3 regions of the Peribacillus sedimenti genome follow, and region 3 is predicted to be linked to each of the others. Evidence: predicted binding sites of a transcription regulator. Region 3 holds the regulator's gene; each other region holds the start of a gene.
What was found. Region 3 encodes LexA, which represses DNA repair genes until DNA is damaged. Its sites were predicted from a motif close to CGAACATATGTTCG; they were not measured.
Positions count from the first base shown of each region.

Region 1: pcrA (DNA helicase PcrA) is a predicted target of LexA. The motif match lies at 1,101-1,114, and genes of this name have one in related genera.
Region 2: V1500_RS07165 (YolD-like family protein) is a predicted target of LexA. The motif match lies at 810-823, and genes of this name have one in related genera.

Region 1 is NZ_CP143547.1:436,407-438,688, reverse strand. It holds gene pcrA (DNA helicase PcrA) at 1-1,080, opposite strand, end outside; gene V1500_RS02350 (heptaprenylglyceryl phosphate synthase) at 1,634-2,282, opposite strand, start outside.
Region 2 is NZ_CP143547.1:1,445,874-1,448,155, forward strand. It holds gene V1500_RS07160 (hypothetical protein) at 233-472, opposite strand; gene V1500_RS07165 (YolD-like family protein) at 857-1,198, shown strand; gene V1500_RS07170 (SDR family NAD(P)-dependent oxidoreductase) at 1,641-2,282, opposite strand, start outside.
Region 3 is NZ_CP143547.1:2,178,706-2,180,987, reverse strand. It holds gene V1500_RS10700 (recombinase family protein) at 1-89, opposite strand, end outside; gene V1500_RS10695 (LysM peptidoglycan-binding domain-containing protein) at 103-414, opposite strand; gene lexA (transcriptional repressor LexA) at 577-1,200, shown strand; tRNA gene V1500_RS10685 (tRNA-Arg) at 1,980-2,053, shown strand.

The DNA.
Region 1 (2,282 bases), 1.7 Mb from region 3:
CGTACGGTATAGAATCGCGATATCCGAATATTTGCGAGAACCATCCCGGACGATCTGAATAATTCTTCCAGCTACAAATTGGGCTTCACCCTGTTCACTGTCTGCACGTAAATAGTAAATTTTATTGCCTTCTGCATTTTCAGTCCACAGCTTCTTTGGTTTACGATTGCTGTTATTTTCTATGACCCCGTTTGCAGCCTGGAGGATTCTTTTTGTAGAGCGATAATTCTGCTCCAGGAAGATCACATTCGCATTTGGGTAATCCTTTTCAAATGAAAGGATATTGGCAATATCCGCTCCCCTCCAGCGATAGATCGACTGGTCGGAATCACCCACTACGCAAAGATTGCGGAACCGGGAAGCCATCTGCTTGACAAGCATATACTGTGCACGGTTTGTATCCTGATACTCATCCACGTGTATATATTGGAATTTGCGCTGATAGTACTCTAAAACCTCTGGCACACGCTGGAATAGCTGGATCGTCGTCATGATTAAATCATCAAAATCCAGGGCCTGGTTCTTGCGCAGACGCTTCTGGTATTCCGTATAGACTTCGGCCACATTCTGCTCATAGAAACCGCCGGCTGTCTTGGCAAATTCCTCTGCGCTCATCAGCTCGTTTTTTGCAGAGCTGATCGTTCCCAGAATAGCTCGAAAATCAAACTTCTTCGTATCCATATTCTTATCTTTTAAAATCTGTTTAATCACTGACTGCTGATCTGCTGTATCCAAGATCGAGAAGTTCCGGTTAATCCCGATTCTATCGATGTCACGCCGTAAGATACGTACGCACATGGAGTGGAACGTTGAAATCCAAATTTCATCCGCTGCGCCTCCAAGCAGTCCCCGGACCCTGTCCTTCATCTCACGCGCTGCTTTATTCGTAAACGTAATGGCCAGGATGTTCCAGGGAGCGACCTGTTTTTCGACCATTAAATAGGCGATTCGATGAGTAAGGACACGGGTCTTGCCGCTGCCGGCCCCCGCCATGATTAATAGCGGGCCATCGGTAGCTTTCACAGCCTTTTGCTGCTGCTCATTTAATCCATTAACCAATTTATCAGATAAAAATTGCATGTTTGAACACCGCCTTTTAACGAACATTTGTTCTTATTATACTATATCTGCATACACATATTAATTAGAAGATTAGTTAGCTCATCAATTTTTATATTTTAAGCCTCGTATTGAACGAAAAAAACATGTGCCGACAATGGAAAAAAATCAGTATATCAGGTCTCAAGCTACCATCATAATAAAATGATAGATCAATCATAAATCTCAGATTCTGATCATGAATTCTCTGACCCTAAGTCCCTTGAATCGATCAACAATTCCCTCAATTCGCTCATAAACTTAGTCAAACCACTATATATAATCAATAAACTAAACACAAAATTACAGATCCAACAAAAAATAAAACTGAAATCCTATTAAAAAGATCAATAAATCCAAGACTCTTATGATTGATTTTTTCTTATTTTTCAAGGATTGTCATCCACAAATTCCTTTACAGACAATCGCCAGCTTCTTCCGGAGGAGTATTTTTGTTTTTATTGATACAGCCGCTTTCCCGTCTATCATTCTTACACTCCATTGTAACGATGGCAACCGGTTGAATCCCAAAATATTATTTTACAGCTGAAACGGTTTCCAAGGCTAGAGAAAGGTTATCATATACAACATTTCCCACAACAATTACATCCGCAATTTCCGCCATTTCCTTTGCCTGTTCAGCAGTCTTAATTCCACCGCCGTAAAATAATACGGTTTCAGATAGATTGCCCTTCGCCTTTTCTACCACATGGAGATCGCCGTACTTCCCGCTGTATTCGAGATAGAAGATAGGCAGGTGGAACATTTTTTCCGCCATCATGGCATATGCAGCCACATCCTCAGGATCAAGCTCCGTATTCGCCTTCGTCAGCTGCGCCGCCTTGCAATCCGGATTTAAGATGCAGTAGCCTTCCACATGAATTTCGTCCCAATTCATAATCTCACCGAATTCCTTTACAGCTTTATGGTGGAGCTTCATCATCCAGTCAGGATCGGTGCTGTTTAATACGGTGGGGATAAAATATAAGTCGAACCCCGGAGTAACCGTGTCAACAGAAGAAACCTCCAAAATACAAGGAACCGTATATCTCCTGATCCTTGCCATCAAATCAAGGACCTTCTCCAGTGTAACACCGTCCGTACCGCCAACAATCACGGCATCTGTTCCTGATTCGCAGATCTTCTCCAGAGCCTCATCAGATATCTCTTTATTGGGATCGAGC
Region 2 (2,282 bases), 730 kb from region 3:
GAGCAAGATTGTTTATCAAAGTAATCATCTTGTTCCCAAAAGGTTTCTAAATAAGTATTGAGTATATCGCGCTATTTCTTAGTTCTCCACATATTTTACGGTGATCCACGTTGCAAAAGTCATATATCTTGTCATTGGTTTGACCCATTTGCAGTATGTAGATAATCAGCGTAATCACAAAAGCCACTGTCATACATGTCTAGAGTCCAGCCTATCCGTTCCATTAATGGAATTATGTCACCTCTTTCGGAAATTCCATTAATTCATCTATAACCCGAGCCGCTGTTTCCAGATCAGCCACTAGTTCAGCATCCTCATCTTCCATAAAAGTAATTACAAAACGATGCGAATTTTCTCCCTTTTTTAATGTCACTGAAAAAGGAACTTCATATCTGGAATAGATATGAGTGATTTCCGTATCTTTATAATGGATTAAATCATGTAACATGTTCTTGATTTGATTTATAGCCATCTATGCTTCTCCTTATATCATTAGATGCAACCAATAAAAGGTTAAGGAAATAAAATTACCTTGTGTGAAATTCAAATAAGAACAAGTTTAAGAAATGTGAAAAAGAAAAAGATATTAGGCCCACCTCCGCCTAATATCATGATAGTCGATACCCAACCTTGGCTGTAGCATGAGTACTTTACCCAATAGTTTATTAAATTCAAACTAAGAATAATTAGCTGCTTAAAAACGTGAGCACCTCTGGAGTTCTACTCAATACCCGTTTCATTCTTATTTAGCTGCAGGGCAGGTCAGTAGAACAACATTACGGTTTTCTTTAATTTTCAGGTTTCAAAACCAAACATTTGTTCTATAATATAAAAAGAGCAAAAAGGGGCTGAAACTATGTCAATTAGAGACCGTGGGAAAATCAAATGGAATGGTGCATTCTTTATGCCAGAACACATAAAAATGCTAAACGAATTAAAAAGTGATTATTATAAAACCATGAAACCCGTCCTGGACGAATACCAAATCCAGGAATTTGAAAACAAAATGCTTGAAGCAATGGAATTTGCAATGAAGGCCAACATAACCACATGGGAAGACGGATATGAATGGGAATACCTGGGGTTGATTCACAGGCTTGATGAATGGAATAGGATCATTTATTTAGAATTGGAAAAGGAAGATGGGTATATCATGAAGATTCTTTTTGACGACATTATTAATGTAGACTTGCGATAAAAGAGAACATACAGTCATTATGATTGTTACTGGAGCTGTATTCACAGCAGATTTTCTCCGGATGTTTGAATTAAGATTCAGAGCCGCTTTTGGCAACTCTTTTTGTTCCTTCCCATGATTCTTCGTGATGCAGTGATTGTATTTCGCTGCATGCTGCTAATGGATAAATAAGTTAGGATCGGGAGTTGCTGCGGCAGTTTTTTGCTTTTAAAACTGGCGCATGTAAAGAATGTTGCTGATTTTCACCTGTTCTGTATAAATGCAGCGATTATAAACATCAGGCCGAACGTCTCAGATTTAAACATTGAGTTGCAATACATAACAATAGAAAGAGCCGAACCGCTTTTAAAATTAAAACCCCAGGAATCTGTTCTTGGGGTTTTAATTTGCTGGCATTATACTCTTGGGGATTTTGTAAACAGCGCCGTTTAATATTGAAATGTCATATACTTGCGACGGAGCCGCCATCAACCCGAAGGTTCACACCATTAATAAAAGAAGCTTTGTTTGAGGCAAGGTAAACTACAGAAGCTGCAACTTCTTCAACTGTACCAGGCCGTTTGACTTCGACATGAGGGCGATTTTCCTTAAGGAACTGCTGAATGGCTTCCTCGTAACTTATATTCAGCTTTTTTGCGTTGTCTTTTAACAATTCCTCCAGCATTGGTGTCATGATAAATGCTGGCGATACAGTATTAACTAGTATACCTTGTGATGCATAGGCTTTTGACAAACTTTTGGTGAAATTTATCAGGGCGGCCTTTGTAGCGTTATAATGCGGCATGAATGCATCTGGCTGAATACCTGATTCTGATGAAATATTAATAATACGACCGAATCCTGCTTTTTTCATATAAGGAATAACTGCTTTTGTTACCCTTACGGTTCCAAATACATTTACATCAAATATATTCTTCCATGCGTCTATGTCCAGTGTTTCAAAATCATCAAACCCGCTGGCTATTCCTGCATTATTCACAAGAACATCAATCGTTTTGTAGCGGTCGATGGCAGAAGAGACCAGATGTTCTACGTCGGATTGGACGGTTAAATCAGCTCGAATCGCCAGCACTTCCCCACCCAG
Region 3 (2,282 bases):
AGGCCCCTTAATTCTTCTGCTTGCCTGGAAAGTGAGGTTTCCTGGGCCTCCTTATCAGTACTGACCCGGCAATATATAATAGCCTTCATTGTCGTCAATCCTTTACTGTTCACTTGCAAGATTGGTGACATCCTGATTCTTTTTTACCGGAATAACGATTTCTGTGCCTGGCTGCAGGTCTTCAGGATCCAGATCATTATGCCTCGCTACCCAATCAATGAATCCTTTCTTTGATGCATCTTGCTGCTGGTATTGTTCTGCTAAATTCCAAAGTGTATCACCTGATGTAACTTTAACGGTTATGTATTGATCACTTTCTTTTTTATTTGTGTCTAACGAAAAAAGCAAAGTCAATAAAAAGACGACGGATAATAACATTATAGTATACGTATTTTTTTTATAGAAATTTTTCATTTCTCGCATCCCCTTTTACCCCAGAATGTTTGTTCGATTCATATACACAGTATAATCCGAACGTTTGTTTCGTGTCAACACAATATTCGAACTTATGTTTGTATATTATATGCTTGGATGATATAATGAAAAAAAAGGAATTTAAAAGAGGTGCTTGAAAACATGACGAAACTGTCAAAGCGTCAGCAGGATATATTGGGATATATAAAAGAGGAAGTACGCAAAAAAGGCTATCCCCCATCTGTCAGGGAAATAGGAGAAGCAGTTGGCCTGGCATCTAGTTCCACTGTACATGGGCATCTTTCACGACTGGAAACTATGGGATTAATCAGGCGAGATGCCACAAAGCCGAGAGCAATAGAAGTATTGGATATGAACGACACCCCTCCTATCCCGCAAAATAATGTTATCAACGTACCATTGTTAGGTAAGGTAACAGCCGGATTGCCAATTACCGCTATCGAGAACGTTGAAGAATACTTTCCGCTGCCTGAAAACATGGCTGCTCACGATGAACAGGTATTTATGCTTGAAATTATGGGAGAAAGTATGATTGAGGCTGGTATATTGGACGGAGACTATGTAATTGTGAAACAGCAAAGCACCGCAAATAACGGGGATATTGTCGTTGCTATGACGGAAGATGATGAAGCAACTGTTAAACGTTTCTTCAAGGACAAGGATTATATTCGGCTGCAGCCAGAAAATTCAACAATGGATCCCATTATATTGCGAAATGTAACGATTCTAGGTAAAGTTATAGGATTATATAGACAAATTCATTAAAAGCGCAAACAAGCGCTTTTTTTGTTTGATCTTGTTTTACAGAAGATAATAGATTCATATAATCCACTAGAAAAGCTGTAAAGGTCGGCATCAATCTGATAAAAATCGCTGTTATCTACTCGTGATTGGAAATGCATTGGGCATGTATATGTCAAACTTCCATAAATTTCAGTATGCTGCCGCCTATGCACACATTAACTTATTGGGTTGGGCTTCACTTTGCCCTTATTGGGTTTATTTCTTATTCCTTCTTGCCGCTGCTGATCATGTTCTCGTCAAAATGAATTTCTGGCTATACAATATCTGTTTGCCTATAATGATGCTCGTACTTATATTATTGAAATCAGGAAATACTTTTTGAACCGGTCATAGCTGAAGGACATTTAACAAATCTTGGGATACTATATTTTACAATCCACGTTTTAAAGAATATGAAGGAGAATAAATGCTGCTGGAATAAGAATCTTAGATGAAGAATTCGAAATGTAATGGGTTAAGTGCCAACAACAGACTGTATGCAATTACGTAACTGGCATAAAGAGTTGTTTTTACTATGTTACGCAGCTGCCTATTTACTCGGATATCGATTTCTATGGGACATCTGCGTTCTCCTTCCCTTCAAGGATCCGCCATTTATTTTTCTCCCATGCCTGTTATCTTCTATAAAAAGGATTAAATATTATTCGAAAAAAATTATTAAAAGGGTTGACTTGGACAAATTAAAATTATACAATTACTATTGTCTTCAGTTTGATGATTTATTTTATCGAGTCATACATGTCCCAGTAGCTCAGCAGGATAGAGCAACAGTTTCCTAAACTGTAGGTCGGAGGTTCGAATCCTTTCTGGGACGTTATAACAAAGAGCACAGCCTGCCACATTTAATGTGGCAGGCTGTGCTCTTTTACATAGAATTAAAATGCATATAACAGCAAGTTGGCACTTGCAAAGGTGCTAGCCATTCGTCAACCCATATAAACAAAATGCTTATTATTTACTAATTCATTTTACAGACAAAGAAGTGTTCTTCTGATTACACATCGATCCTATAAAATATGCAGCTGATGTTCACATGCATGTGA